3 regions of the Pseudoalteromonas sp. 4NS20-0020 genome follow, and region 1 is predicted to be linked to each of the others. Evidence: predicted binding sites of a transcription regulator. Region 1 holds the regulator's gene; each other region holds the start of a gene.
What was found. Region 1 encodes ArgR, which controls arginine synthesis, uptake and breakdown. Its sites were predicted from a motif close to ANTGAATANNTATTCANT; they were not measured.
Positions count from the first base shown of each region.

Region 2: AC27JL_RS11155 (OadG family protein) is a predicted target of ArgR. The motif match lies at 8,824-8,841, and genes of this name have one in related genera.
Region 3: AC27JL_RS05075 (arginase family protein) is a predicted target of ArgR. The motif match lies at 4,363-4,380, and genes of this name have one in related genera.

Region 1 is NZ_BAAJMI010000004.1:263,666-274,761, forward strand. Features, by position in the region: gene AC27JL_RS11795 (S9 family peptidase) at 1-2,024, shown strand, start outside; gene AC27JL_RS11800 (DUF3718 domain-containing protein) at 2,182-2,556, opposite strand; gene folA (type 3 dihydrofolate reductase) at 2,636-3,127, opposite strand; gene cgtA (Obg family GTPase CgtA) at 3,199-4,350, opposite strand; gene rpmA (50S ribosomal protein L27) at 4,492-4,749, opposite strand; gene rplU (50S ribosomal protein L21) at 4,766-5,077, opposite strand; gene ispB (octaprenyl diphosphate synthase) at 5,500-6,471, shown strand; gene mdh (malate dehydrogenase) at 6,567-7,499, opposite strand; gene argR (transcriptional regulator ArgR) at 7,724-8,191, shown strand; gene AC27JL_RS11840 (Dyp-type peroxidase) at 8,188-9,087, opposite strand; gene AC27JL_RS11845 (ABC transporter ATP-binding protein) at 9,134-10,183, opposite strand; gene AC27JL_RS11850 (ABC transporter permease) at 10,184-11,096, opposite strand, start outside.
Region 2 is NZ_BAAJMI010000004.1:120,141-131,236, forward strand. Features, by position in the region: gene mtnN (5'-methylthioadenosine/S-adenosylhomocysteine nucleosidase) at 1-298, shown strand, start outside; gene AC27JL_RS11120 (cobalamin biosynthesis protein CobD/CbiB) at 299-1,243, shown strand; gene tyrS (tyrosine--tRNA ligase) at 1,311-2,510, opposite strand; gene AC27JL_RS11130 (peptidoglycan DD-metalloendopeptidase family protein) at 2,834-4,147, shown strand; gene AC27JL_RS11135 (hypothetical protein) at 4,296-4,472, opposite strand; gene AC27JL_RS11140 (aldo/keto reductase) at 4,485-5,456, opposite strand; gene AC27JL_RS11145 (sodium ion-translocating decarboxylase subunit beta) at 5,596-6,726, opposite strand; gene oadA (sodium-extruding oxaloacetate decarboxylase subunit alpha) at 6,740-8,521, opposite strand; gene AC27JL_RS11155 (OadG family protein) at 8,533-8,778, opposite strand; gene AC27JL_RS11160 (DUF1328 family protein) at 9,291-9,464, shown strand; gene AC27JL_RS11165 (hypothetical protein) at 9,516-9,707, shown strand; gene AC27JL_RS11170 (YcxB family protein) at 9,838-10,305, shown strand; gene csrA (carbon storage regulator CsrA) at 10,357-10,548, opposite strand; gene AC27JL_RS11180 (aspartate kinase) at 10,640-11,096, opposite strand, start outside.
Region 3 is NZ_BAAJMI010000002.1:240,968-252,063, reverse strand. Features, by position in the region: gene AC27JL_RS05090 (efflux RND transporter periplasmic adaptor subunit) at 1-525, opposite strand, end outside; gene paeA (polyamine export protein PaeA) at 984-2,261, opposite strand; gene AC27JL_RS05080 (amino acid ABC transporter substrate-binding protein) at 2,395-3,096, opposite strand; gene AC27JL_RS05075 (arginase family protein) at 3,219-4,328, opposite strand; gene udp (uridine phosphorylase) at 4,774-5,529, shown strand; gene cdd (cytidine deaminase) at 5,592-6,518, opposite strand; gene ppc (phosphoenolpyruvate carboxylase) at 6,950-9,595, opposite strand; gene AC27JL_RS05055 (thiol-disulfide oxidoreductase DCC family protein) at 9,716-10,114, shown strand; gene AC27JL_RS05050 (SDR family NAD(P)-dependent oxidoreductase) at 10,111-10,839, shown strand; gene AC27JL_RS05045 (flavin reductase family protein) at 10,849-11,096, shown strand, end outside.

The sequences.
Region 1 (11,096 bases):
TAGCATGGCACCCAATCGAAGCAACCGTAGCATTTACATTGGGTAATTATGTAAACGAAGATACCCGCCGTCGAAACCACTCACTACAATTATGGAAAAACGAAACACTTTCAACTATTGAATCTACAAACAAAGAGTGGACTATAGGCAAAACCGCAAAACTAAGCTGGTCAGAAAACGGTGAACGCTTATACTTTGAAAACCGACCAAAACTTGCAGCGAAAGTTAAAGCAAAAGAATTCGTAGATGAAACCTCACTCTATGACATTGCCACTATTCGCGATCAAAAAGGCTTGGATGTTTGGCATAATAAAGACCCAGAGATAAAACCACGAGAAAAACAGCAATGGAACGCGGTTAATAAACACCTTCATTACGAAGCCGTATACCATGTAAATTCACAAAAAGTGGTTCAACTGAGTACCCCTGCAATGCCTAGTGTTGCTCTTAATACAGAACGCGATACTTCCTTGCTGGGCTCGTCAAATTCTCCCTATTTAGAAAAAATAATGTATGGCGGCTTTTTTGCAGATTACTACGCTGTAAACATCAATACAGGCAAGCAAACTCCTATTGTGGCTAACAGTCCTTTTAGACCTTCTCTTTCTCCTAATGGCTTATTTGCGGCTTACTTTGCTGACAACCAAATACAACTAAAAGAATTAGCTAACAATAAAGTTACTCCGGTTACAAAAGCCATAAAAGCAACTTTTGCCGACGACAAACACGATTACCCTTCTACACAACCAGGCTATGGTTTTGCAGGCTGGATGAGCAATAGCAGCCAAGTACTTGCTTATAGCAAATATGATATTTGGGCGTTTAATGTAAACACCAATCAAGCTAAACGCTTAACAAATGGAAAGCAGACTAATACACAGTATCGCGTCATTAAACTTGATAGAAACCAGGTAGGCTTTAAACAAGATGAAACACTGCTAGTTACTGCTGTTAACCTTCAAACAAAGCAACGGGGGGTTGCAAAGCTTGATTTAGAAAATACGACCATTACTGAGACACTCAGTGGTGATAAACGTTTTGATATCGTTAAAAAAGCCAAGAAAGCAGATAAATACCTATTTACTGAACAGAGTTATCATCAGTTCCCAGATTTCTATCAAACCGACTTAAGCTTTTTAACCACACATAAAGTAACTGATTTGAACCCTCAAACCGCAAATTTTGCTTGGGGTGAAAAACCTGAACTGATTAGCTACAAAGGCTTTAATGGTGAAGACTTACAAGGTGTTTTAATAAAACCTGACGGTTACAAGAAAGGCGATAAAGTACCTGTTGTCGTTTATTTTTATCGTTACATGAGCCAGCGTATGTTTGATTTTCCTAAAATGGAGTTAAATCATCGCCCTAATTTCCCAATGTTTACATCAAATGGCTACGCCATCTTTTTACCTGATATTCGTTTTGAAATAGGTCACCCGGGCAGATCGTCAACGCAAACCATGATCAACGCTACCCAAAAGTTAATAGATCTTGGTATTGCCGATCCAAACAAAATTGGCTTGCAAGGTCACTCATGGGCTGGGTACCAAAGTGCATTTATGATCACCCAAACAGATATGTTTAAAGCGGTTGTATCAGGCGCGCCGGTATCTAACATGACCAGCGCATACAGTGGCATACGCTTAAAGTCAGGCCTTGCTCGCCAGTTTCAATACGAAACAGGACAAAGCCGCATAGGTAAAAACTTATTTGAGGCACCAGAGTTATATATTGAAAACTCACCCGTATTTTTTGCTGACAAAGTCAATACGCCAATTTTAATCATGTTTGGAGACAAAGATGATGCGGTGCCTTGGCACGAAGGCGTACAGTATTATTTAGCACTTCGTCGTGCAGGCAAAGATGCCACTTTTTTACAGTATGAAGGTGAACCGCATCACCTTAAAAAATTCCCAAATCAGGTCGATTTTTCAGTCCGTATGATGCAGTACTTCGATCATTACCTAAAAGGTCAGCCTGCAGCTAAATGGATGATTGAAGGTGAATCATTTATAAGTGAGTGAACTGAGACATTCATAAATAAACATGATAAAAGCTGATCAGAGTACTCAGACAGATAGAGGCCGATATTACTCAGTAATATCGGCCTCTAAATAGTCAATTACTTTTCCAGCAACAAAAAAGCCGCGATAATCGCGGCTTTTTTTAAATTACTAATAATTACAAACCAGCACGGTCTTTAATTACAGGAATAAGCGCAGAACCTGCGTGATTGCCTTCAGCCCACGCTATGTCGGCACCGTCTGACAATGAACTTTTAGATAAGTTTTTAACAATATACTCACCTGCATCTACAGCATTGCTGGCAACAGCATGACGCAATAAGTTATTACCGTTACATTGAATAGAATCATATATGTTACGAATTTTTACACGAGAGCTTTTTAACTTGCTACGTAAACGGTTTTTATCATCTGCTGCGATATACTCGCAAATAGATAGCGCTAGTTGATCATTAGCCTTTGCTGGAGCTGTGTACGAAAGTGAACCTGCAGCAATAGCAGAAATAACAACTAACTTTGATAATTTAAACATTGTTGACCCTTGTTTGGTACTTTATTCCTACGTTAACTGGTTAATATTGTACCAACCTAGTTAACCTTACGCAATAATGTTAGCAGTATTTATACAAAGTTACGAATTTATAACTATGTTTATTTTTTTCGTCTGGCTGTTTAACTTGCTCTTCTTTCACTTCCCAATTTGCAATAGCTTGATAATCAGGGAACTGTGTATCACCTTCTACATCAAGATCAATAAAGGTTAAATATAAGCGCTCAGCTTGTGTTAAAAACTGCTGATAAACATTTCCACCGCCTATAATCATGACCTCTTCAACACCACAAACCAAGCTCAGCGCGGCCTCTGGACTTGTTACAGTTTCAATACCCTCGGCCTTATAGTCAGTGTTGCGCGTAATAATAATATTGCGTCTACCAGGTAAAGGACGGCCAATAGACTCAAAAGTTTTACGACCCATGATCACAGGCTTACCTGTAGTAACGGCTTTAAAATGTTGAAGATCTGCAGGTAAATGCCATGGCATTTTATTATCAAGACCAATAACACGGTTATTTGCCATGGCGGCAATCATTGAAATAATCACATTAAATACCTAATACTTTACTATTAAAAAACAAAAAAGGAGCCACTGCTCCTTTTTATATTTAATGAAAATTAACGTTCGTAGACTACTTCTACATCGTAATCATCTTCATCCCAGTCATCCCAATCATCATCGTCGCCTTTGGTAGCTTTTTGATGGTAGGTATCCCACTTAAATTCTATTTCTTCATCTTCAACTTGCTCAAACTTCTCTTTAGGCATGCTATCAAGCAATGTCATAATATCGTGTATAAGCGGTTGAGTATGCAGCTTGTTAATAGCTGAGATTTGATAAATATTTTCAGACTCACCCAGCTCTTGTGCAATCGCATCGCATAGTGCTTGTGCTTCATCTTCAGGTAACAAATCTATTTTATTAAATACTAACCAACGAGGCTTTTCTGCAAGTTTAGGGCTGTATTGGTGCAGCTCATTTATAATTGCAAACGCATTATCGACTGGGTTTGATCCATCAACAGGCATTACGTCAATAATGTGCAATAACACACGACAACGCTCTAAATGCTTTAAGAAGCGGATACCTAAACCGGCACCATCAGACGCACCTTCAATCAACCCAGGTATATCAGCTATTACAAATGACTTGTTAGCTTCCGGACGCACTACACCTAAATTAGGAATAAGCGTTGTAAATGGATAGTCAGCTACTTTTGGTCTTGCTGCTGACACACTGCGAATAAAGGTCGATTTACCAGCATTTGGCAAACCTAGTAAACCTACGTCAGCTAGCAATAGTAACTCTAATTTTAAGTTACGTACTTCACCGGGTGTACCTAGTGTTTTTTGACGAGGCGCTCGGTTAGTACTTGATTTAAAACGTGCATTCCCCAAGCCGTGGAAACCACCTTTTGCAACCAAAATTCGTTGACCATGTTGGGTCAAATCACCAAGCCCTTCTTGCGTATCAACATCGGTTATACGCGTACCCACAGGGACCATTACAAACAAGTCGTCTGCTTTTTTACCTGTACAGTTTCGGCTACGTCCGTTTGTACCGCGCTCAGCTCTGTGAAAGCGCTCAAACTGATAGTCAATCAGGGTATTTAAGTTTTCATCAGCTTGTAGATAAACACTACCACCGTCTCCACCGTCACCGCCGTCAGGCCCACCATCTGGGACATATTTTTCACGTCGGAAAGACACGATACCGCTTCCGCCGTCTCCGGCCTCTGCGCGAATTTCTACTTCATCTACAAACTTCATGATTACTCACTTTAGGGATTGGCTTGCTAATTTATACATTATATACCGAAGCCAAACCGATTGCAGGCTTGGCTTTGGTATATATTTTTGTCTCAAAACAAAAAACCCCGCAAAGGCGGGGTTTTTTAACTACCTTACTGATTACTCAGTTACGATAGTTACGTATTTACGGTTTAAAGGACCTTTTTGTTCAAATTGAACTTTACCATCTGCTTTTGCAAAGATAGTGTGGTCTTTACCGATACCTACGTTTGTACCAGGGTGGAAACGTGTTCCACGCTGACGAACAATGATGCTACCCGCTAGAACTGATTCGCCACCAAAACGCTTAACACCTAGGCGTTTGCTTTCTGAATCGCGACCGTTACGAGTACTACCAGCTGCTTTTTTATGTGCCATTTCTAAGTACCTCTAATTAAGCGCTAATGCCAGTGATTTTAACTTCAGTGAACCATTGACGGTGGCCCATTTGCTTACGAGAATGCTTACGGCGTCTAAATTTAACAACCTTAATTTTCTCACCGCGACCATGTGAAACAACCTCAGCTGTTATCTTACCACCGTTTACGAACGGTACACCGATCTCGATCTTCTCACCATCAGCAACTAAAAGCACTGAATCAAATTCAACTGCCGCACCAGTTTCAACGTCTAATTTTTCAAGACGAATCGTTTGACCTTCAGTCACACGATGCTGTTTACCACCACTTTGGAAAACCGCGTACATAATTAACTCCGTCTGTGCACCCTCAAATCGGCGCAACTAAAATATTCTTCGATAGGGCGCGAAGTTTACGCTAACGCGAAATAACTAGCAAGCCTATTTTGTAATTAAAATGAATAAAAAGTAGCTGCTTTGAGAGCAATTCAATATTTTCTCTATTTTATATTAATTAAGCCTTTTGCCAAGCGCTTTTTAACTCTTTGCAAAAATAACCCTACTAATAAAATTGCAACCTGCGTCGACCATTATTCAAACTCAAAAACCACCTTTCACCGTCTAATAATTAAACACATTTGTGATTGAATTAAGCACTTATTAAGCACTTTAGGTAGGTTTTTTAAATCAATCGTCACAAAATATCGAGCTAGTGCGTTTTTTGTTGTACAATCTGCGCCGTTCACACATAAAAATTGGCTCGGAGATCAATGGATATAAAAGCTATCCAGGCGTTAATAGAAAGCGATATGAATGACGTCAATCAACTTATACATGCGCAAATGCGCTCAGATGTGGCGTTAGTAAACCAACTTGGTTTATACATAGTTAATAGCGGCGGTAAACGCGTTCGTCCTATGTTAGCTATTTTAGCTGCCAAAGCGCTAGGATATACTGGTAAAGACCACATTACACTTGCGACCATTGTTGAGTTTATTCACACCGCGACCTTATTACACGACGACGTTGTTGATGAGTCAAACTTACGCCGAGGCACCCCGACCGCTAACGCTGAATTTGGTAATGCTGCTAGCGTATTAGTTGGCGACTTTATATACACGCGCTCATTCCAGTTAATGGTTGGTTTAGGCAAAATGCAAATTATGCAAATACTCGCCGATGCAACCAATATAATTGCTGAAGGTGAAGTACTGCAACTTATGAATTGCAACGATCCAGACACAACCGAAGCCAGCTACATGCAAGTTATTTACTCTAAAACGGCTAAGCTGTTTGAGGCTGCTACCGGGCTTGCTGCTATTATTACCAATAATGATGAAGCCACGCTCAATGCATTAAACTTATACGGTATGCACTTAGGTACGGCATTTCAGCTTGTTGACGACGTGCTTGATTATAACGCCGATGCAGACCAGCTAGGTAAAAATATAGGCGATGATCTAGCCGAAGGTAAGCCTACCCTACCACTTATATATGCAATGCAACACGGTAATGCGCATCAAACACAGTTAATTCGTGATGCAATTGAGCACAGTAATGGTATGGAACATTTAGAAGAGATTTTATCTACGTTAAAACAAACCAATGCGCTTGAGTTTACAATGCAAAAAGCAGAGCTTGAAGCCGATAAAGCAATTGCTTGCTTAGATTTTTTACCTGAATCTGAATACAAGCACGCATTGGTAAGCTTAGCCCGTATAGCCGTTGACCGTGATCACTAGCCTTAACGAGCCTGTTATTTAACACTAATAGTAAATAACATTCGAGCAACAAAAAAGCCTGCAAATGCAGGCTTTTTTAATGCTCATTCTGGCTATTACGCCATGAAATCAACACCTTCTTTGATGTCTTTTTTCAGTGTCTCAAGCATATCGTTCTTCGCTTTTTCTTCAAATGCGCTTAGCTCGCCGTAAGAAAGAATTTCTTCAACGCCGTTTTTACCTAAACGTACTGGGTGTGCAAAATACTCTGCATCACCATCTTCAACAGCAACGTATGCGTAATCTACAACATCTTCACCTTGTAGGCCTTTAACTAAAGACATACAAAAACGTGCTGCAGCAGCACCCATTGATAATGTAGCTGAACCACCACCTGCTTTAGCATATACTACTTCAGTACCTGCATTTTGGATACGTGGAGTAAGTGCAGCAACTTCGTCTTCAGTGAAAGTTACGCCTTCAACTTGAGAAAGTAGAGGAAGAATAGTTGTGCCAGAGTGACCACCAATTACTGGTACTTTAACTGTAGCAACGTCTACGCCTTTAAGTTCAGCAACAAATGCTTCTGAACGAATCACGTCAAGCGTAGTAATACCAAATACACGGCTTGCATCGTATGTGCCTGCTTTTTTGAACACTTCAGCAACAATCGGTACTGTGCCGTTTACTGGGTTAGTAATGATACCCACAAGTGCTTTAGGACAACTAGCTACAATGCCTTCAGCTAGTGTTTTAATGATACCGGCATTTACGTTAAATAAATCTGCACGATCCATACCTGGTTTACGTGGCATACCCGCTGGGATTAAAACAATATCAGCACCGTCAAGCGCTTTGTTTAAATCGTCTGCGCCAAAACCTGCTACTTTAACATCAGTTGGGATGTGTGATAGGTCAACAGCAACACCTGGTACAACTGGTGCAACATCGTAAAGTGATAATTCAGAACCAGCTGGTAAGCCTGTTTTTAATAGTAAAGACAATGCTTGACCGATACCGCCTGCAGCACCTAATACAGCAACTTTCATTGGAATTCTCCGTCATTTGAGGTAGGAAATACTTGTGGCCCTTAAGATAATGAAATTAGCGCCTAAAAACAAATTTATCGGGCCTATTTTGCGATATTTTCGACCATAGTTGTAAACTTTGGTGGTTTATCGCATCAAACTGTCAAGTTGACTAAACAACTGCTGCATAATTATTCATTTTTGTGTAGTATTTACAGCATAAATAACAATAATGAATAAAGACTATGCAACCTCAAGATAAACAAGAAGCATTGGTAAAAGCGTTTAAATCACTTTTAAAAGAAGAAAACTTTGGCTCTCAGGGCGAAATAGTTGATGCGCTTAAAGAGCAAGGCTTTGACAATATAAGCCAGAGTAAAGTGTCACGCATGTTAAGTAAGTTTGGTGCTGTGCGAACCCGCAACGCTAAACAAGAAATGGTTTACTGCCTACCCGCTGAAATGGGAGTGCCGACAGCTAAAAGCCCATTACGCCAGTTAGTCATTGATATTATGCATAATGAAATGATGATCATTATTCGCACCAGTCCAGGCGCTGCGCAGCTTATTGCCCGCTTACTTGACTCGTTAGGAAAGGCCGATGGTGTATTAGGTACTATTGCCGGAGACGATACTATATTTATTGCCCCAGCTAAAATTTCTGAAATAGACGTTACGCTTGAACGAGTACGTATTTTATTTGATACGGTTTAAATTTGCTTTAAAAACCCAACTGAGGGGGCAAAAAAAGCAGACCCCATATCGGCTTGAGTAAAATCAAGCCAATGGTCGTAACACTCCCCCTCCCCTAAACGGCTATTTAATACAGCCTCAAATGCAGTACCAGTACTTGCGCAGCTTATGCATAACATACCTTGCTCATAAACATCGCCATAAGGCATGCTTTGATTCAACAAAAGGGGTTGCCCCTCTTCATCTTTTAACTCACTACGCGTGGCATGACTGGTATTTAGTGCTGGGGTTATAAGCGTATTATCAAGTCGTGTACGGCCCATAATTTGCTCTTGCTCACTGAGCGATAAGTGCTGCCAAACAGTTAAGTCGTGTTTATAGCGCTGAACATGAATATAACTTCCCTGATCTTCAAAACAACCAGGTTTATTAATTAAAGCAGTTGAACGCTTTTTTCTTCCGTGTGGCGTATCACCACCATAAATAAAACCATTAAAATCTCGGCCATCTAAAAAACGAAAGTTACGTATTTGCTCCACAAGTTCGACATCAGGTGCAAAAAGCTTTAAAACTTGCAATGCAAATAAGTGGTTTACGTCTTCTCTGTCTGAACGCACCTGCACAAACAAGTCACACGGCTGAACACTCATTTGGTGATCTGGATGATTTATATTTGGAAAGCTTTGCAGCTCACTAGGAATATACTCAGGAAGAATATGAGGCCAATATTGGGCGCCAATGGCAACAACGCACGACAACATCGACTCTGAAAACTGATCATTAAACTCTTCTTCAATTGCGCTTACTTGTTTTAATTTAGCGCGCAATGATTCGTCTTGACCATCAAACACATTAAAAAATAAATGCAAACCATGCAGGTTTGCTTCAGCACAAATCCCAGATTGCGCTTGCGCCATTGTTATTCCTCAGTTTTACAGATATGTACACAGTGAATCACATTAACTATGATTCAAAAAAATTCACTGTGTGGGGTTTTATTTTTATTATAACCTGCTCATTGATTTCAAATGATTGGCCATATTGCGCTTCAACTTCAAGCGTTTGTTCGGCTATAACAACTTTATAAACATACGCAGAGCCAATAAAGCGACGACTTAATATTGTAGCCCGTTTACTGAGTTTGTCACTTTGACACTCTTGCACAAGTTCAATTTGGTGAGGTCGCACATATAACTCACCACTACATGGATAGCAGCTCGTTTGCATATCTGACTCAACGGTGCCAAAAGGTGTTTTATATTCAGTAGCCGTTAATGCTTCTGCGGATAAGTATATGCCTTGACCTAGAAACTCTGCAACCACCTTTGACCTAGGAGCAGCAAAAAGCTGCTCTGGCGTGCCTTGTTGGGCAATACTACCGCGATCCATAATGGCAAGCGTATCAGAAAAAGCAAAAGCCTCTTCTTTTGAATGGGTAACAAATACCGCTGATACTTGTTGCGCCTTAATAATACGGCGAATATCTGCAATTAATTCAAAACGAACTTGGGTATCTATATTTGAAAACGGCTCATCAAGAAGTAGTAAACTTGGTTTATATGCCAACGCACGGGCAATCGCAACGCGTTGCTGCTGCCCACCAGAAAGCTGGTGAGGAAATCTATCTGCGCAACCAGACAAATGCACTAACTGAAGCATTTCATCCACACGCTGTTGTTTTTTGGATTGGCTCATTTTACCTAACCCAAACGCAATGTTATTTGCTACGCTTAGATGAGGAAACAACGCGTAATCTTGAAACATCATACCTATATTTCGGTGCTCTGGTGCAATAAATGTTGACTCATCACTTACCAGCTTGCCATCTATAAATACACTTCCATGCTTGGCCTCAACTAAGCCTGCAATGGCTTTTAATGTGGTGGTTTTACCGCAGCCACTGGCACCAAGCAAGCATACAATCTCATCTTTACCCACGGTTAAGTCTAAGTTTTCGATCACCTTTGTACCGTTATAGTGATAGCTGACACCTTGCAAAATTAAACTACTCATTTAAGTGTGTTGCTCCATAGAACGATTAATAAAATACAAGGGGATAAATCCAACAATAACAATAGATAAAGCAGATATAGAAGCCAGCTCTAACTGCTCATCACTCACGTACTGAAAAACATGCGTTGCTAGACTTTCAAAGTTAAATGGTCTGAGTAATAACGCAGCAGGAAGTTCTTTCATGCATTCAATAAAAACGAGTAAGGCAGCTGTCAGTAAGCCTCTTCTTAATAAAGGTAGGTGCACTAAACGCAATGTTTGGCCTTGGCTTTTACCCATAGACTGGCTTGCCATATCAAGTGATGGACTAATACGCACAAAGCTCGACTCTATCGCTCCGTGAGCAATAGCATAAAACCGAACGACATAAGCAATCACAATAGTAAACACACTGCCTGTTAGTAACAAACCTATGTCTAAATTATAAGGCTCTAATACATTATTAATACTACTTTCTAACAGTGTTAGAGGTAATAAAACGGCAATTGCTAATACGGTGCCAGGCAGTGCATAGCCCGTACTCGCTAGTCGCCCAGGAACGAGAGGGTAAGACTGTGTTGTTATACGCTGATAAAAAACAACAAAAACACCTAATGCAATTGTTATTACGCTCACAACTCCTGCCACTTTTAGGCTTTGCCACGCATAATTAAAAAAATCAGCACTCCATGCTTTTTCGAAGTAGGTAATGGCGTAATTAAGTAATACTGCAATCGGGATCACAAAAGATACAAGTAAAACCGTGCCACAAAATGCCGTTGCTAACCAAGCGGACTTTCCCTTTAAAATATAAAGTGCTTCGCTATTTACGCCCGATTGGCGTTCAAATACAGCTTGATTACGACGACTAAAGCGCTCTGCCATAAGCGCTAAAAATAGTAGTAACAGCATGACACCTGATATTTTTGCAGCA
Region 2 (11,096 bases), 140 kb from region 1:
CGAAGTTAAAACGTTAGTGGGCCTTATTTGTACTGGCGATACCTTTATGTGTGACCCTGTTCGTATTGATAAAGCCCGCAGCGACTTTCCTTCAATGCTTGCTGTAGAAATGGAAGGTGCGTCTATTGCGCAAACCTGTCATACGCTTGAAACTCCTTTCGTTGTTATTCGTTCAATGTCTGATATTGCTGGCAAAGAATCGCCACAGTCGTTTGAAGAATACTTAGAAACAGCATCAATCAACTCATCTAAAATGGTTGTTGCTCTGCTTGAAAAGCTAACAGCTGTAACACTGTAAATGCTTAGCAATATTGTTCAAAACCATTTGGACTTTATTGTATTTATAATAGCGCTCCTTGCTGAGCGCTTTTTACCACTCGTTAGTTGGTACCATCCGAATACCGTTTTAGTGGCTGTATTTAGCGCCATAGGCAAACGTATTTATAATAAACAAAATACAAACAGATACCACTATTTAGCAGCCATACTTGCAAGCGTACTGGTGCTCAGTGTTGTTTTACTAATTGTTACATTGCTACTTGAATTTGCATTTTACCCAGAGCTACTTGCAGGCCTTATTTTATATCTTTGCCTTGAAAGCCAAAGCCTCAATAAAAAAGCCCTTCGTATTGCAAAGCTCACTAAACAAAACCAAAAGTCAGCCGCACGCGAGCTATTAAAACCACTGCTTGCTCGTGAAGTCAGCAAGCTTTCAACCACAGGAATTATTAAAGCCCTCATTGAAAGCTTAATACTTCGTACTGCTCGTTATTACTTTGTGGTTATATTTGTTTTTTTACTTTTAGGGCCAGTTGCAGCACTTGGTTACCGACTACTTACCTTGATGCAGCAAGCATGGCGTGGTGATATTTCACCAAACAGCGAATTTTTAAAACCATTAAAGCTTGTTTTATTTGTTATTGAGTATATCCCGGTGCGTTTACTTACACTCACAATTGCTGCGAGTAAGGCCACAAAGCAAAGTGTTCACTACATAAAACACTATGGCCAACACTTCTATCAAACAAATACAGGCTGGTTACTCAGTGCATGCTCTGCATCACTTGGCGTGCAACTAGGTGGACCCGCTATGTACTTTAATAAGCGGCATAACAAAATGCGGGTTGGTACTGATAGGTTACCTAACGCTGACGATGTACCAGCGGTTTTAAATCGGCTTAATCAGGCGCGCGCCTTTTGGGTACTCGTTATTGTGTGTATTGAAATTCTAAAAAGCATTTGAGCTTTACTTAGTAAAAATTGAGTATAAAAAAACCAGCCTAAGCTGGTTTTTTTTATTACCCACACACTTAAGCTACGGTAATGTTTGCAAACTTACGTTTACCTACTTGATAAATAGCGGTTGTGCCTTTTGCTATTTCTAGTTTGGTATCAGTGATTTTTTCTTCACCGTTCAGTTTAACTGCACCTTGTTTTATCATGCGCATCGCTTCTGATGTGCTTGCAACTAAATTAGCTTCTTTTAATAAGTTAGCGATTAAAATAGTGTCTTCTGCAATGGTTACTGTCAGCTCAGGAATTTCATCTGGCAGCGCTTTTTTCTGAAAGCGTTGAATAAAATCGTTGTGCGCAGCTTGTGCATCTTCTTCACTATGAAAACGTGCAATTAGCTCTTTAGCAAGTTCAATTTTGATATCGCGCGGGTTAGTCCCCTGCTCTACACGTTCTTTTTGTGCTGCTATTTGCTCAATCGAAAGACCACTTAGTAAATCGTAGTAGCGCCACATTAATACATCACTAATCGACATAACTTTACCAAACATGTCATTTGGTGCATCAGTAATACCAATATAGTTACCTAAAGATTTAGACATTTTTTGAACGCCGTCAGTACCTTCAAGTAATGGCATCATTAAAACAGTTTGTGGCTTTTGGCCCTCAACTTTTTGAAGCTCACGACCCATTAGTAAATTAAAGCGCTGATCGGTACCACCCAGTTCTACGTCAGATTCTAATGCAACCGAATCCCAACCTTGCACTAACGGGTATAAAAATTCATGTATTGCAATTGGCTGCCCGCCATTGTAACGCTTTTTAAAGTCATCACGTTCAAGCATACGCGCAACTGTTTGGTTTGCAGCTAATTTAATCATGCCTGCAGCACCCAGCTTTTCCATCCACGTTGAATTAAAAGCAACGGTTGTTTTTGCCGGATCTAGAATTTTGAAAACTTGTTCTTTATACGTTTCAGCATTGGCAAGAACATCTTCGCGGGTAAGCGGTTTACGCGTCACATTTTTACCGGTTGGATCACCTATCATTCCTGTAAAATCACCAATTAAGAAAATAACTTCATGACCTAAGTCTTGAAAAGTTTTCATTTTATTAATTAGTACTGTGTGCCCTAAGTGTAAATCTGGCGCTGTTGGATCGAAACCCGCTTTGATTTTTAACTTTTTGCCCGACTTTAGTTTTTCAACTAACTCGTCTTCAATTAATATTTCTTCTGCACCGCGTTTTATCTCTGCAAGAGCGGTTTGTAAATCCACAGTCTATTACTCCAAAATTCTGCCAACAAAGAGGGCTACTAGTTGTTTTGTATAACCTTAGTTTAACAAGGGCTAAATCAAACTTATATGTGCAACTAACATAACAAATTTCTACCTAATTAAAACAACTTTTTAAGTGATTAATGCAACTAAATAAAATGCGCACAGTCTGAGATAAATTAAGCGCTAAAAAGGCATATAAAGCCCGATTTTAGCGTAATTCAGCGCGATTTAAAATCTACAAAGCACTGGTATTCGCACAATATTAGGTATATCCTGCAATATTATGTATTTATTATCTTGACAGCAGAAAAAGGCACGTTATGGTTCACGTGGTTAATACCCTCCCCAAAAAACACAAATTGCTTATCTTATGTTTGGTTTCTGCTATTGCCGCTTTAACGTTTCTTCCATCTGAGAAAGCAACAGCGTCCAAAGACAACAATGCAAATGCATTAGAGATTGGCAAACGCTACGAGCTTCAAGTTAAAGTCGATGACAACGAAAAACTTACCGAGTTAAACTCAGAGCAAGCAGCAGAAAAGCTTCCAGAGTATGATTTAGTCGACCACAAAGTAAAAACGGGTGACAACTTAGCAATTATATTTAAACGCGCGGGCTTTTCAGCGCAAACGCTTCATAAACTAATCAACACAAACGCAGAAACCCGCAAGCTAACTAAAATTCACCCAGGCGAAGTACTGAGCTTTGCAACAGGTAAAGACGGCGCACTTGAACAATTGCGTTACGTTATTTCTAAAACAGATACGCTGTATGTAACCTTAGACGACGAAGGTAACTACAATACAGCGATAGATAGTAAAGAAATAGAAACCCTGACCAAAACAGCTGGCGGCGAAATTTCTAGCAACTTTTGGACTTCTGCAATTGCAGCGGGTTTAAGCGAACGCCAAATTATGAACTTTGCTGACATTTTTGGCTGGGATGTGGATTTTGCTAACGACATTCGTAAAAACGATCAATTTGGCTTAATTTACGAGTCTCACTATGTTGAAGGCGAATTTATAGGTACTGGTAAAATTATAGCGGCTGAGTTTATTAACCAAGGACAGCGCTTTACAGCAATTAGACATACTGATGGAAACTTCTACACCCCAGAAGGCCGCAGTATGAAAAAAGCATTTTTACGTGCCCCCGTTAATTTTAAGTATATTAGCTCGAGTTTTAATCCACGTCGCTTACACCCAGTTACTGGGCAAGTAAAAGCACACCGTGGTATTGATTACGCTGCACGAACTGGTACGCCTGTTGTTGCATCGGGTAATGGTAAGGTTGTTAAGGCAGGTTACAGCAAGTACAACGGCAACTATGTATTTATTAGCCATGGCACACAGTATGTCACTAAGTATTTACACCTTAATAAAAAGCTTGTTAGAACAGGTCAAAAGGTTAAACAAGGTGATAAAATTGGTACTGTAGGTGCTACAGGTCGTGTAACTGGCGCGCATCTACATTATGAGTTTTTAGTTAACGGTGTTCACCGTAACCCTAAAACGGTTAAATTACCAAAATCAGAGCCTTTACCACGCTCTGAGCTTGCTAAGTTTAAACCTATTGCTGATAACTTTATTGCTCAGTTAGAGCGTAACCGCGAGTTACAACTGGCACTTAAGTAATCAGGCTATCACTGTATTAAAAAGCCCTTGCAGGTTTAACCTACAAGGGCTTTTTTGTGCTTTTTATTTATTAACAATAGTTAGCTCACACAGGGTGCTCTATATTAAAGGCTACTAATCTTAATTTTCCTACAATAGCGATACACGCCTAATTCATTAACACATAAATAAGCTGGATAACTAAAGACCCCATCACTAATGGCCAAATATATTTGCTGTATTTTGTTGCCCCTTCCAGCCCCATTTTGCTTTGATACTTTTCAAGTAATGGGATCAGTAATGCCAATGCTACAAATAAACAAACTAAAATAATAATTACATTCATTGAAAACCCTTTTTATGGTACTTCGCAGCCTTTAGCGCTTTCGTATAAGGCATACCAATGCTCTCGGCTTAAATGAACATTTATAGCCTCACACGATGCCTTAATACGCTTAGCATTAGTAGTGCCAATAATGGGTTGAATCGACGCTGGGTGGCGCAATAGCCATGCAAGTACAATAGCCTCTGCAGAGGTACCATAAATTGCAGCAAGTTTATTTACTAAAATACTTGTGTTGATATCGGCTTGCGACGCATTTGATAAATCACCGCCGGTATACAAACCTTGGCACAAGCTCCCCCAACTTTGTATTTGAATGTCAAAGCTGCGGCAATATTCAATATTACCAGGCGTAAAGTTAATGTCTTTACCGTCGCTATTACCAACATACAAACCTTCATCTATAAATTGATGTTTTTGTAAGCTGGCCTCTATTTGGTTAGCTACAATAGGCATATCAAGAGCATGCTGCAAAAAGTTCATTTGGTGTTGCTGCATGTTTGATACGGCAAAATGTTTTACTTTGCCACTTTCTTTTAAACAGCTAAATACACGTGCAACTTCATCAACTTCCATCAAAGGATCTGGGCGATGTAACATGAGTACATCAAGGTATTGCGTATTTAATCGCTTAAGTGAGTTTTCTACAGACTGTTCAATCCAATCGGCTGAAAAGTCATATCGCTTAGGCCCTTTTTCATCAGCAAACTTTATACCGCATTTAGACTGAATGTATATGTGCTCTCTCAGCTCTGGGCGCTCACTGAGTGCTTGACCAAATACCTGCTCTGCTTTGCCAAAAGTGTATATATCTGCGTGATCAAAAAAATTAATACCGCCTTCAATCGCGTTATCAATGCACTCGTGGGTTTGTTTAAGGTGCGTGCTGGTAATCGGGTCTTTATTCCAACCGCCTCCCAACCCCATACATCCAAATACAAGTTTACTAACATTAGGTAAGTAGTGAGCTAATGGAGTGTGAAGCATAATGACTATCCTTAAAATTGCGAAGAGCCACCACTTTAAACAAAAACTTCAAAACAAGAAACCATTAACGAACAGAAGTTTCGGACAAAAAAAAGCGCAGTAAACTGCGCTCAATGGTTGGTTGAAATTAAATCTCAATTTAGCCAACAAGTGCCAACAAAATACCTGCAGCAACAGCACTGCCTAAAACGCCCGCCACATTAGGGCCCATTGCATGCATAAGTAAAAAGTTATGTGGGTTATTTTCAAGCCCTACTTTATTAACTACACGCGCAGCCATAGGAACGGCTGACACACCAGCGGCACCAATTAACGGGTTGATAGGTGTTTTAGATATTTTATTTAAGCCTTTAGCCATAAACACACCTGATGCTGTACCAATACCAAAAGCAAGCGCACCCAGCACTAAAATACCAATAGTCTCTACTGTCAAAAAGTCATCTGCAGCGAGCTTAGAGCCAACCGCCAATCCTAAAAATATAGTTGTTATATTGATAATTTCGTTTTGCGCACTGTTACTTAAGCGGTCAACAACACCCGACTCACGCATTAAGTTACCCAAACAGAACATACCTACTAGCGGTATTGCCGCTGGTAAAAACATGGCTGTTGCAGTAAGCACCATAAGTGGGAAAATAATTTTTTCCTTTTTAGATACTTTACGTAGCTCAGGCATTTTAATTTGGCGCTCTTCTGGTGTTGTGAGTGCACGCATAATAGGAGGCTGAATAATTGGAACTAGCGCCATGTATGAATAAGCCGCTACCGCAATGGCACCTAATAAATCAGGCGCTAATTTTGAGGCTAAAAATATTGCCGTTGGACCGTCAGCGCCACCAATAATAGCAATAGCCGATGCATCTTGAAGGGTAAACTCAAAACCCGGAATAAAGTTAAGTAGAATTGCGCCAAATAAGGTCGCAAAAATACCAAACTGAGCCGCAGCTCCCAACAATAACATACGAGGGTTTGCTATTAACGCACTAAAATCAGTAAGTGCACCAACCCCCATAAATATTAATAGTGGAAAAATACCGGTATCTATACCCACATAGTAAACTGAGTATAAAAGCCCACCAGGATCTGATAGTCCAGCAACCGGAATATTAGTTAATATCGCGCCAAAGCCAATTGGTAATAAAAGCAGTGGCTCAAAGTTTTTAGATATCGCTAAAAACAATAACAAACAGCCTACTGCAATCATCACCAAACCAGGAAACGTAAAGTTAGCAAGGCCAGTAGCCTGCCAAAGGTTTAAAAGACCTTCCATTTACATTTACTCCTTAAGCCAGCGCAATAATTGCGTCGCCCGTGGTCACTGAGTCACCCTCAGACACAAGCACTTCAGCAATGGTACCAGTATGCATTGCGCGAACTTCAGTCTCCATTTTCATGGCTTCCATAATCACAACAACATCACCTTCGTTTACAACTTGGCCGGCTTTTACTTTTATTTTAAAAATATTACCTGCTAAAGGTGCATTTAACGTTTCACCCGAAGCCACTGAAGCAGATTGAGGTAAGTGCTCAGAATCTTTTAACGTTACCTCTTTAAGCTCACCGCCTTGCGCTACGACAACGTCGTAAACCTTACCGTCTACCTTAACGCTATATTGCTCAGCCTTAACACTGTTACCTTTGGCTGACACCTTAGCTGGTGACTTACTTGAATTATCTTCTACGCTAGGGACTGGTTCAAACGCATCTGGGTTGTTACGGTTTTTGATAAACTTCAAACCAACTTGCGGGAACAGTGCATAAGTAAGTACGTCGTCAATTTTATCATCAGCGAGTGTTAAACCTTGTTCTTGCGCTTCTTTTAATAGCTCAGCTTCAAGCGTTTCAAGTTCAGGCGCAATATTGTCAGCTGGGCGACACGTAATAACGTCGCTACCATCAAGTACTCGCTCTTGTAGCTCTTTGTTCATTGGAGCTGGAGTTAAACCGTACTCACCTTTTAATACACCTGCGGTTTCTTTTGTGATTGTTTTGTAACGCTCACCGGTTAATACGTTAAGTACTGCCTGCGTACCTACAATTTGCGACGTTGGCGTAACAAGTGGAATAAAGCCTAAATCTTCGCGTACACGCGGTATTTCAAGTAACACTTCGTTAAGCTTATCGGCTGCACCTTGCTCTTTAAGCTGGTTTTCCATGTTAGTTAACATGCCACCAGGTACTTGAGCCAATAAGATTCGTCCATCAACCCCTTTAAGGCTACCTTCGAATGCAGCGTATTTTTTACGTACATCTCTAAAGTAAGCAGCAATTTCTTCAAGTTGGTTTAAATCGAGTTCGGTATCGCGCGCGGTACCTTCAACAATCGCTACAATTGTTTCTGTTGCTGAGTGACCGTAAGTCATACTCATAGAAGAAATAGCGGTATCAAGCATATCAATACCGGCATCAATAGCTTTTTGATATGTAGCGGTGCTTAAACCTGTTGTAGCATGGCACTGCATAGCGATTGGAATAGACACCGTTTCTTTAAGCGCTTTTATAAGCTCTTCTGCATCGTACGGTTTTAATAAACCCGCCATATCTTTAATACAAATTGAATGACAGCCAAGCTCTTCTAATTGCTTAGCTAAAGTTAACCACATATCAAGTGTATGAACAGGGCTTACCGTGTACGAAATAGTACCTTGAGCATGAGCACCTACTTTTACAGCCGCTTTAATCGCAGTTTCTAAGTTACGCACATCATTCATTGCATCAAAAATACGGAACACGTCAACACCATTTTTATGTGCGCGCTCTACAAACTTTTCAACTACATCATCAGCATAATGGCGGTAACCTAATAAGTTTTGACCGCGTAATAGCATTTGCTGTTTAGTGTTTGGCATCGCTTTTTTTAGCGCACGAATACGTTCCCATGGATCTTCACCTAAATAGCGAATACACGAATCAAATGTTGCCCCGCCCCACGACTCAATTGACCAATAACCTGCATCATCTAGTTTGCTGGCAATCGGTAGCATGTCGTCTAAACGCATACGAGTGGCAAGTAATGACTGATGAGCGTCACGTAGAACCAATTCTGTTAATTTTAATTTAGCCATGTGTGAGCCCCTTATTTGTTATTTGATTTGTACTGAGCAATGGCAGCACTAATAGCAGCGATGTGCTCATTTGGCACACCTTGAGATTTAAATGATGGTGATTTAACTGGAGTCGCAACGTCAGCAGGGCTAAAACGCGCCACCAAGTTAGACATAATTGTAACTGCGCCAATTAATATTGAAAGAAAGACAAACACCCCAACCATTCCTGTTAGCATTAAGCTACCAGCAGTTGCAAGTACAGCACCTATATCCATTCTTCTCCCCTTGAAACCCATATCGAAAAATAAAAAATCGATTTAGTTAAATATTTATTCACTAGATAATAACAAAACAAATACCTTTGTCTAGCCATTGTAAATTGGTAAAACCAATTAAAATAAAAATAACATATAACCAAATTTATTAACCACAGTAAAAACCCTTACTCATCAACACCCCATAATACACAGAAAAAATACTCACTATATCTATAAGCTATAGGTAAAGTTTAAACAAAGCCTATTTTTGCGTACTCTACTAAGCCTACTGTGACTAATAAAATGTAGAGAAAATAAAATTTGTTAATTGGTCTTACCAAGAGTAGCTTTTCGGTGGCGATATATTTTTGTGTGTGAATAAGTTACACAACCCAACGTAAAAGTTACCAATCAAGCAAACTCAAAAACGCAGAGAAAACACATAAACAACTGATATTAAACAAAAATATATCATGGCACGCAACTAGCATTAACTATTGTGTACAAATTTGATAACCAAGGAGAAAACAATGTTACGCTGGACAATCACATTTTTAGTTATTGCTTTAATCGCTGCAGTGTTAGGTTTTGGTGGCATCGCGGGTGCCGCAGCTGGTATAGCAAAAATTATATTCTTTATTTTTATAGTACTTTTAGTTATTTCGTTAGTTTCAGGTGCGCTGCGTGGTAAATCGCCCAGGTAGGCATATACTCAACTAACACTACAATTTTATTTATTTACAAGGAATTACACTATGAACTCTACAACTTTAAAAGCAGCACTAATTGGTCTTTTCGCAAGTTTTTTCATCATGGGTTGCCAAGATAACAACGCAGAAGAAGCCGGCGAACGTATTGATGAAGTAGTAACAGATGTACAAAACTCTGTTGAAGATACGTGTGAAGAAGTAAAAGAAGGCGTAAACGCTGAAGAAACTAACTGTTAATAGTTAGTATATTAAAAAAACGGCCACCTGGCCGTTTTTTTGTGCCCGAAATAAATGCACGCATTATAAAGCTGCTCATTTATAAGCGAACTTGCTAAAATATATAAAACGATTTTTAAAGCAAGGCACTATGTCATTTTCAACTACCTACACACTTGATAAACCCTACTTTTATGAATGCTTTGACGAGTCACTTCCTTACAGTAAACGCGCGCAGCCTAAGTATTTTTTACTGGTACTATTAGTTTCGCTTGGTTTATTTAGCATTTACGGTTTAGCTGATCATTATTTAGGAACATTTTTGATCATGGTTGCTGTACTCGAATGCGTTGCTTTTTATTATCGCAGGCCATGGTGGGTAACCAGACAAATGTTTAGCAGAGCATCAGGCTCAGAGGTTACGCTCACTTTTGATGATGAAGGCATTAAATCGGCAAACCATTACAAAAGCTACCAGCTCGCTTGGCAAGACATCACTGACGTAATCGAAACACCACAGGGCTTATTGATAAAAAATAAAAACAACATGCAATATATCTCTAAGCAAATACTCACAGATGAAATGCTCGACTTTATAAACAAAAAAGCCACTCAATGAGTGGCTTTTTGGCTTAGCTAAATAAATTATTTAGTTAAGTATACGTGTTGATTAAGCATTGCCCGGATTAGGGTTAGACTTTTCAGCTTGTATACGCATGTAAATCTCTTCACGATGCACTGAAACGTCTTTTGGTGCATTTACACCAATTCGAACTTGATTTCCTTTAACTCCTAAAACGGTCACTGTTACTTCGTCACCGATCATAAGGGTTTCACCTACTCTACGAGTTAGTATTAGCATTCTCTTGCTCCCATGTTCCAATAAAAATTATAAGATTCCGCTTATCCATATTAATGAAAAATAGACTAAAAAGTAAGTAAAAACTCACTATCTATCTACTTTCCGTTAAAAATACTTTGTGTAATGCACGAACAGCTAGTTCGAGGTACTTTTCATCTATTAAAACTGAAATTTTAATCTCTGATGTAGACACTAAAACTACATTAATATTTTCATTTGCTAAGGCATCAAAAAATAAACTAGCAACACCCCAGTGCGATTTCATTCCCATACCAACAGCAGATACTTTTGCAATGGTTGTTAGCCCGATTATATTTTCAGCACCTAAAGACACCTTTTGCTCGGTTAGTAACTCAAGTGCTTGCGGGTAGTCGTTCGAGTGCACAGTAAAAGCATAGTCTATTTTTTCAAAGATATGATTAACTTGATTAATCATATCTATTTCGATGCCGTTATCAGCAAAAAGTTTCAATATTTTTACAAGATTTTGAGTGCCGCTTTGCACACCCTGTACCTTAATTAAGCACTCATCAGCATTAAATGCAATA
Region 3 (11,096 bases), on a different contig from region 1:
ATGACTGTATTCTAAATTAATTTTTGAGGTTTGCAGCTGCGCTTGAGCAGTAAGGAGTTCGGCTTTTGCTTGCTTATAGGCTGCATCAGCCTCGTCGTAATCTTGCTGGCTAACCGCTTTAATTTTTAATAATTCACTATAGCGAGACGCTTTAGCTTTACTGCTTGCAATGCTTGCTTCAGCGCGGGCAACAGCAGCTTCACTTGCCGCTAAATTGGCTTCAAAAGTAGCAGGGTTAATTTGGTAAAGCGCTTGACCTTTTTCTACTTGAGACCCCTCGGTAAATAAACGTGATTGCACAATACCGCTTACTTGCGGGCGTATTTCTGCAATTTGAAATGCACTAATACGTCCAGGCAACTCTTGCCTTAAAGTTAGCGATTGTTTTTTAAGCGTAATAACCCCTACCGGCACAGCTTTAGGAGCAGCTGCCTGCGACTGCTCTGTCACTTGGTCACAACCAGTTAACGCAACTGAACCTAGGAGAACTGAAAATACAAATAAAGCGGTGCTAGAACGCTGCATGTCAAATACCTTTAATTTAGAGTGAACGATCATTCTAAATTAAATTTTAGTGAGAATACATCTTAATAAGCCGATCTTTACACAAAATTACACTCAACTATGCGGCCTCATACTTAATCACCAAGTAATGTTAATAAGGCTTTTATAATAAACATTTACACCTACAAGCTAACTATAATGCTCAGCGCACTGTATTTTTTAAAAATAGAAAAGTGCTTACGCAAAAACCTACTTTGTTTAAATTAAAGCCTAGAAGTACATAGTGAAGAGATTTTAATATTATATTTCAGTTAATTAGAGGTATGGTCATTTAGCCAGATACCCATTAGGCCATAGCCAAATACAATTGTTATAACGAACAAATTTATAAACTTTCATTAACAAAAAAGCCAAGGCGAACTTGGCTTTTTTATTCATGACGTGGTTAAGCGTTTATAAAGTGATTAGGATGGCAAGCTTTAAACTAATCTAGATACAAGCAATTGCTCTACACGAATACCTTCAACATCAACCACTTCAAATTTAAAGCCCGCATAACTTATATGCTCAGCACGTTTAGGTATACGTTTCATGGTGTAAATTAAAAAGCCTGCCACCGTCTCAAAATGTATTTGCTCTGGGAACTCCTCTATATCAAGCACTTTAGCTAAATCGGTAATTGGCGTCAGTCCGTCAACTAACCACGAGCTTTTATCTCGCTCGATTATTAGTTCATCCCCTTGGTGAGTTATTAAATCTCCCATAAAGCCTTTCATTAAATCTTTTACAGTAACAATACCAACAAGCAGCGCGTATTCGTTTACTACAATAGCAAATGGTTTAGCGGCGCTTTTAAATGCATTTAATGCCTCTGACAAACTTAATGTTTCTGGTAAGTAAAATACGTCAGTATCAACTAATTCGTCATTGATATTAGCGGCTTCACCTTTAAGTACTTGGCGTAAAATATCTTTTGATTCAACAGAGCCATGTAATTTGTCTAAGTTACCCGACACAACTAAAAAATGATTGTGCGGGTGATCAATAATTTTGGTCGCAATGTCATTACTGCTTTCGTTTAAATCGAAGTACACAATTTGGTCACGCGGGGTCATTACGCTTGATAAAAAACGAGCTTCTAAATCAAACACATTACCTATTAAATCATACTCTTGTTTTTGCAAACTACCATACTCAGCGCCAGCTTCCATCATAGCAACAATGTCTTCTGTGGTTACATTATCTTCACGCTCTGCGGGAACTTTAAACAGTCGCAGTACAAAGTTAGTCACGCCATTAAAAAACATCACTAAAGGCGTTAATGCAAATGTAACCCAGCGCATTATGTTAACGACCTTAACGGCGACAGCTTCTGGCATGATCATCGCTAATCGCTTTGGCATTAAATCGGCGAATAAAATAAATAACGAGGTAATAGTAAAAAATGAGAATAAAAAGCTAATTTTTTCTACATATGCACCCTGATAAAATAAAACCAATACTTTTTCAACGTATGGCGATAACGCTTGTTCACCTACAATGCCACCTAATATAGCGATAGCATTAAGTGCTATTTGTATCATGGCGAAAAACGCGCCCGGATTTTCTTGCAGTTTTAATACTGCAGCTGCATTTAAACTGCCTTCGTCTGCCATTACACGAAGTTTTATTTTTCGTGACGCTGCAATTGCTATTTCCGACATAGCAAACAACGCACTGATCAAGATCAATAGACTAATCCCGATTAAATCACCCATTTAACGCTCCAAAAAGTTAGCGCTTTTAATATAAAAAGCAGCTGATTATAGTCGCTTTTTTAATCGCAGCAATTGATATTTTTACTTTATGTTTAAGTTTTTATTATTCAGTTAGTTAAATGATTTTTAGCCACTAATTAAGAGAGGAGGTTTGTCTAAATGCAAGCTGTAACTGTGTAATTAACGACTCATCCATATTTATGTTACATGCAAAGTATAATGGAGATTGAGCCGTATTTAAATCTAGCACTGGCTCGAGTAAATTTAACTTTGGTGATGTTTTGAGACGGTAATTAAATTGTTTTTTACTCAGAATGACAAAATCAAGAATGTCACGGCGTGCACTAATTAACTTATCTATTTTATCTAAGTTATCAATCAGCAACAGATGCCGGGTTTCGTTAAAACCGCGTTCAAGTAAATAATGATGGCTAAAGTTATCTCTTAATACTGCTATTTTATAGCGCTTGGCATCATGTAAAGTCTTTAACTTTATGCCTCGAGATTTCAGCCCATAAATCGCTGACTCAAACTCTTCAAGTTCAGCTATCCACACAAAGTTATTTTCTCTTGGTGGCAAACGAACAATTGAGAAAATACAGGTGTTTTTATCTCGAAGGGCTGCGTTATAAGACACACTCCAATTGTTAGCCGACATAGTGTAACTAATACCAGCAGCATCAAGGGCGTTTTTTACCTTTTCTACAGAGCGACCTGCCAATTGGTTGTTTGCATCGAGATATTGAAAGTCAGGAAACACCTCCGTCACTATGTTAATTTCGTGTGCTTTTACTGTCGTACACAACACGCAAAGTAAAAAAACAAATCCCTTCATTGGGTAAAAGCCTCAACTAAATTAGTGCAATTATTCAATAAATATAGTTGAGGCTTTGTAGACTGCTAGTTTTGAGTATTTAATAAAATAAGATTAAGCCAATAGCATTCGTTTTGAAGCACTTATTTATTCATCGCATTAATTAAAAACGCTGAAATTTTTGCGCCTTCTTTTAATGTTGTTTCAGAACTTGCTTGGCCCACGAGTGAACTATCGGTAAATGGTGCTATTTCCATCATATCAGCGCCCGTAATTGGAAATTGATCGGCAATGGCTGATAAGATGTCTAGCGCGTGCTTTGGTGTTAAACCGTTATCTTCCGGTGTACCGGTTGCAGAAGCAAATTCGGCATCGAGTGCGTCAATATCAAAACTTACATACACTTCATCAACATTATCCGCTTTTAGTTGCGCGATAGTCTCTGCAGCAACAGCGGCTGCACCGCGTTCAATAATTTCATGCGCCCAATGTTGCTTAACCCCAAATGTGTTTTCCCAGTGTGATTTTGGTTTTCCACTTGAACGTATACCAAATTGAATTAAGTGATGGGGTGCAGGTAAAAACTCTAAAATATGTGTACACCAAGAGCCAAAACATAAATCTATACCCAAGCGCTCCACAAGCAAATCGGTGTGCGCATCAAAATGAATAATAGCTGTGCGCTTACCTTGCTCACGTTTAGCTTTTAAATACGCTTTGGTTAATGGATAACTAATAGAGTGGTCGCCACCAATACCAAAAACACCCTTATCTTTGAACGTCGCGTAAAAGCTGTCGCACACATCTTCAGTAATTGATAACGGACTTACGTAGTAGTCGTTATTTTCGTTTCCGTATAGCGCTTTTTGGCAATTAGAGATAGTTGCGTCGTTTAGGTATTTGTCATGTAACAAATGCGGAATAACACGCACATCACCTAAGTCGAACGAATGACATTCAGGGTGCTGATCAATTAATGCTGAGCGAACAAACAAAGGCCCCCAATTGGCACCACGTAAAATACCGCCACCACAATCAGAACTAATTCCAAGCATGACCGCTTTATGGGGAGAGTGAGGCAACTCATTTAACGATTCGCGCCATAGCGTATCTACATTTTCGGTTTGACCATACAGTTTATTTCGAAGTGCCGCTTTTCGCTCTTTTGCAGTATTAACGGTAAAAACACCATCGCCAGGAGCACATAAGCAGTGCTCTACTTTACTATTAAATGCTTGAATTTCTTGACTCATAATAAATCCTTATGAATTGTTCAGTGCGTATTTTAGTGATTATTTATGCAAAACGATTAAACAGGCCTAAACTTTAAATAATTAAAAAATTAAAAATTTTCTTTGTCTGTATCATTAAAAACCCTTTCAAAACCAACTTAAAATAAAAACATAAGAAACTGATATTTAATAACTTTTAATTAATGCAGGCAATCATCATTTATGACTAACCACTTAGTTGAGTGATACTTATAATGCTTGCGCACACAAGTCAACCGCACAAGTAAACCAGCAATCCATGGGTGTGCTTGAATATTCATAGTTGATGAATAAAATACGCTAAAGCCCTATTTTACTGGCTTAAACAAGCACTCAATTATATTAATACGGACATACGTCCTGTACTTAAGAAAGGTTTCTAGCAATTATGCTAGATTGATAAAAATTATTTTAAAAAGGCTTAGATATGGAAAAGGTATTTCACTTAGGACTATGTATTGACGATCTACAAGGTGCAAAACTTGCGATTGTGCCCGGTGACCCAGATCGCGCTGCACGTATTTCTCAATTCCTAGACAACCCAACCTGCCTTGCTCAAACACGTGAGTTTCATGTTTATCTAGGTCAACTAAATGGCCACTCTGTGGTTATATGCTCAACCGGTATTGGCGGCCCATCTACATCGATTGCAGTAGAGGAACTTGCTCAATTGGGCGTGCGTCAATTTTTACGTATTGGTACTACGGGTGCTATTCAGCCGCATATTAATGAAGGTGAAATTTTAATTAGCCAAGCGTCTGTACGTTTAGACGGTGCAAGCCAACACTTTGCACCACTTAGCTACCCTGCTGTGTCTGATTTTTATGCAACACAAGCCATGGTTGAAGCATGTAAAAACTTAGACATTGACTTTCATATTGGTATTACAGCGTCTAGCGATACATTTTACCCAGGCCAAGAGCGCTACGATACTCATTCTGGTTATGTGCCAAAAGCATTCCAAGGTAGCTGTGAAGAATGGCAAAAGCTGGGCGTAATGAACTACGAAATGGAGTCGGCCACATTATTCACTATGTGTGCAGCCCTTGGCTTGCAAGCAGCCTGTGTTGCCGGTGTATTAGTTAACCGTACTCGTCAAGAAATTCCTAACGTTGACCACGGTGAAATAGAAAGAAAATCAGTGGCTGTTGTATTAGAAGCCGCCAAGGTGCTACTAGGTTAATTTTACTTTATAAGTAAAATTAATATGAAAAAGCACAGCTTATTAGCTGTGCTTTTTTGACACTATTTAAGCGCTGCACTAATTACTTTTAGCTCTGGCAAATCAGTAAATCCCGATAGTACCGCTTTCGAAACACCCGCTTGATTTTCGTGCCCTTTCGTTTCTAAAAGTGTGATGCCTTTCACCGTCTCTTTATCAAAACTAAGGCCGGCTAAAAAGAACTGACTCAACGCACTTTGCAGAGGCGATAAACTTGGGCTATAGGCTGCGTTTTCTGCATAACTGCCGTAAAAATCCCCATTATCAAATGTACTTACCTTGACTGCACTAAAATTTTGACTGTACGGTACATATGCATTTAGCGCAAAGCCAGCAAAGGTCTCTTCGATCTGTTCGTCATCAAAAACCGCAAACTGAGGCTTTGGGTTAAACAAGCTAAATTCGTTACCTAAATCGGTTGGTCCAAACGAGTGAGGTAATAGCTCTACCAATTTAAAATGTTGACTTGGAAGTAAAATATCAAATTCTTTTGCGTCGGCTAATTCATTCATAAATTGGCGACAGTAGCCACACGGAGCGTCGCTTATAGCAATTTTAAGGATTTTTTTAGCGCCATTTAACCAAGCGTTATTAATGGCAGACTGTTCTGCATGAACAACGAGACTCAGTGCTTGATGATCAAACTCTACATTAGCGCCAAAATAAAAATTAACTTGTTGCTGCTCATCTATAGCTTTCACAATTGCACCAACATGAAAATGTGACACTGGAGCCACTGAAAACTCAGACGCTAAGGGCACTAAACCTTGTAACAGTGAATCGACAGAAACATTAAACTCTTTGCAAAGCTGTTCAATGTTGTTGGTGTTTAATATGCCGCGCTGCGACTTTAATTGGCTACGTAAGGACGCTGTTTGCGCTACGTTTAACGTGATATGAGAATTTGTAAGGGCTGTATCTTCTTGTACAGTAAAAGTTGCTGAAGCCATAATGTATTTTAATTATTCAATGGCTAAGTAGTTTAAAAGTTTAAGACCCAAATTGCTAGGGCCTGTTGACCTTTCAGGCTTAAAACTTGTTCAAACTAGAGACTATTTAATCGTGGCGCAAGGTTTGTAACCATGTGGGCTAAGTAAACCGAGCAAAACCTCCTCGCCCTGCTCATGCTCCTTACCTACATTCATGTAGGCAACAAAGAGTTAATCGCACCTAGGGCGAACCTTCGGGCAGCGCGTGTTTGGTATTCATGCTGCGTTATTGCCTATTTATCGGGAATAAACACACTACATAGGCGCTGCCTTGCCTAAGCACCAAATACACTGCTGAAAATTTAACCGCGAAAGGTAAATAGACCTTAGGTTATTAAACACAAAAAAAGGGAACACGGCGTGTTCCCTTGCTAAATAACAAACGTTAACGATTAACCGGTATTACGCATACCTGCAGCAATACCTGTCATAGTGATCATTAATGCATTATCGATGTCACCTTCGTTATGCTCCTCGTTAGAGCGGGCACGGCGAAGCAATTCAACCTGCAAGACATTGAGCGGATCGGTGTACGGGTTTCGTAAACTAATCGACTCTTTTATCCAAGGCTGAGCTGCAAGTAAGCTTTTTTGAGGACTTAACGACTGCACAAGCTCAATGGCTTCCTCAAGCTCTTTTCGCAACGTTACACCTAACGGCTTGTACATATCTTCCACCAGCGCATTATCATAGTGCTCACTTAACCAGCTATCGGCTTTACTAAATACCATTTCAAGCATTTCTAAACGAGCTCTAAAAAATGGCCAATTGAGGCTCATTTCGTTTAGTGTTTCTAAGCCATATTGATCTAGCGCCTTTTTTAAGCCTGTTAACGCACCTAACCAAGCGGGCAACATTAACCGGTTTTGACTCCATGCAAAAATCCATGGAATAGCACGTAAACTTTCAACGCCCCCATTAGGGTTGCGTTTTGCAGGACGAGAGCCAAGCGGAAGTTTAGAGAGCTCTAATTCTGGCGTTGCCATTCTAAAGTAAGGAACAAAATTCTCGTCGTGGCGAACAACATTGCGGTAATGCTCACACGACCGCTCACTAATAAGCTTCATAACTTCGCGCCATTGTGGTTTAGGCTCTGGCGGTGGTAATAAGTTACTCTGCAGTACTGCCCCTGCATATATATTTAAGCTTTGTAGTGCTACATCTGGCAAACCAAATTTAAAGCGTATCATTTCGCCTTGCTCTGTTACCCGTAAACCACCTTTAAGTGAGCCTGGCGGTTGCGAGTGCAGTGCTTGTGCAGCCGGTGCACCACCTCGACCAACAGTCCCTCCTCGGCCGTGGAATAACACAAGTTCAATGCCGCGCTCGTCTGCAAGCTGCACGAGTTTATCCATTGCTTCATATTGGGCCCAACCTGCTGCCATCATACCGGCATCTTTAGCCGAGTCTGAATAACCAATCATTACATTTTGCGTATTTTGAATATGGCCGCGGTACCACACATTATCGAGTAGCGTCGTGATCACGTCGCTGCCATTATTCAAATCGTCTAATGTTTCAAATAATGGGGCAACTGGCAATTCAAAACTACAGCCGCTTTCTTTAAGAAGTAACTGTACAGCTAAAATATCGGATGCAGTGCGTGCCATTGAAATAATATACAAACCAAATGTTTTTTCATCTTGCTTTGCAATTACATCGAAGGTGTCGAGCACTTCTTGTACATCAGGGCTTGGTTGCCAATGCTTAGGAATAAGCGGACGACGCGAATTAAGCTCCGCTAGTAAAAATGCTTGCTTGTCTTGCTCTTGCCACTGGTTGTAGTCCCCTAACCCTAAATAACGCGTAAGTTCAGAAAAAACGTCGCTGTGGCGTGATGAATCTTGACGTACATCCAGTTTTGCCAAACGAAGACCAAAACTGTTTAAACGATGCATTAAATCAAGTAGTAACCCATCGGCAACGACTTTCATGTTGCATTTTAATAATGAACGATAACATACCTCAATTGGGTGCTTAAGCTGGTTAATATCAGTAACAAGATCTTGTGCGTCAGTGCGTTTGTGTTTAATTTTTGCACCTAAATGCGCCACTGTTTCAGACACTTCGCCTTTAAGCTTTTTAAGCACAGTGCGGTAGGGTTCAAAATCTTGGCCTGCCAACTCAATGAGTTCGTCGCTGGCGTCAGACATAGATAGCTCAGCGCATAACGTATCAATATCTCGGCTATATAAATCAAGTGCCATCCAGCGACCATGGTCAAGAACTTGCGAAGTAACCTGTGCAGTAACGAATGGGTTACCGTCTCGGTCTCCACCCATCCAAGAAGTGAATTCAATTGGGCTGTAGTCAATGGGCAACTCTAGACTTAATTGCTCTTTAGCATGCTCCGAAAATTCACGTAAAAAACGCGGAACAGCATGCCAAAGACTATTTTCAATAACTGCATACCCCCATTTGGCCTCATCAACAGGCGTTGGGCGCGAACGACGAATATCGTCTGTATGCCACGCTTGGCTTATTAACTGAGCAATTCTATTTAAAATAGCTTCGCGCTCATGCTCCAAGTTATCTTTTCGCTCAAGCGATGCTAAACAATCGCTCAACTCTACGTGCTTGTTGATAATGGTACGGCGTGTAACCTCTGTGGGGTGTGCCGTTAGTACTAAATTAATGTGGAGTTTTGAGAGTGTGTCAGCAAGGTGGTTAGAGTCTAGCTGACCTTCTTGTGCTTTTGCGGCTAACGTTTTTAATGTTTGAGTGAGAGGGTTTTGCTGGCCAAGACCAGCGTCATTAAAACGCGATACAGTATGAAACTGCTCTGCCACATTGGCTAAATTTAAAAAATGATTAAATGAACGGGCAACCGGTAAAAGCTCTTCATCACTAAGCGCATGTAATACTTCAATTAACGCCTTGCGATCGTCTTCATTACCACTGCGAGAGGATTTTGATAAAGCGCGAATTTCTTCTACTTTATCTAAAATTGCTTGGCCTTGGGCATCTTTTATAGTTTGACCTAATAATTGCCCAAGTAGACCTACATTACCTCGCAAGGCGGCATATTGTTCACTCATTTCTCAGTCTCCTTTGTTTCATGGAGGACTATTAATATCATTAAGAGCGCATATTTAATAGATCCATTTGCAATGTCATGTCGTAAAAAAGTATAGATAAAATAATCACAAAGCACTGGTATGATCATTTTTTACGACGGTAACTGCCCACTTTGCAGCACTGAAATGCAACAGTTAAAACAAGCAGATAAACACAGCTTAATCACCCTTGAGGATTTAAATGCTGCTGATTTTAGCGAGCGCTACAGGCATATAAACAAAAACCAAGCATTTACATACCTGCAAGCGCAACTAAAAAATGGCGAGATAATTTATGGGCTAGACGTAACGTATCAAGCGTGGAAAACAGTTGGAAAACACCGCTGGTTGAAAATTATTCGCTTGCCTGTTATTCGTATTTTTGCAGATTGGGGCTATATTTTTTTTGCAAAACATAGGCACTCTATAAGTAGATTGTTAATGCCTAATACCCAGTGCAACAACGGCCAGTGCGCTATAAAATCAAAAGGAAAAAAATGAAGACAATTATTCTTTTTGGCGCTAGTAGCGCGATTGCTAAAGCCTACGTGAAGCACCTTCAAAACCAAACAATTGAATTTAACATTGTATGTGTCAGTTCAAGTAACCATGTTCCACAACACAGTAACAATATTACTTTTTACAATACTGATTACTCTACTGACAGTTTATTTGGCCTTACTCAACATTTAAAAGATGAGCAAGCCGACATACACCAAGTAATAATGTTCAACGGTAAGTTACATAACTCCGAGCACATGCCAGAAAAAAAGCTTGAAGACATCAACGCTGATTATTTTAATTTGTTACTAAACGCAAATACGCTCACCCCATTGCTCTGCTTACAAAGCGTTTTGCCTTTAATCAATCATAAAACGCACTGCACTATAACCGCGCTAAGTGCACGAGTAGGTAGTATTAACGACAACAAAATGGGAGGCTGGTACAGTTATCGGGCATCTAAATCAGCCCTTAACATGTTATTTAAAACTGCTGCAGTAGAGCTTGCTCGTCGTGCAAAGAACACCAAGCTTGTGCTATTTCATCCTGGTACAACTGACACTGACCTGTCTAAGCCTTTTCAAAAAAATGTACCCGAAGGCAAATTGTTTACACCTGAATTTGTAGCACACCAACTTTTTGACTTAACAAATAACAACCCTGATTTAGAACTAAATGGCGAGCCAGCTTATTTAGATTGGCAAGGCTCAACTATACCGTGGTAAGGATTTAAAATGCATTTTACTAAAGCGCGTATCGACGCACTTGAAAAACGTACTCGTACACATTTAATAAACTCGTTATCTGGGTTTAAAAGCGCAAACCTAATAGGCACACAAGACCTACTAGGCAACACTAATTTATCGATTGTTAGTTCGGTTATTCATTTGGGTGCTCACCCTCCCCTCGTAGGTATGATAATGCGCCCACACAGTGTACCGCGCCATACGTTTGAAAATATATTACAAACAGGTGTTTACAC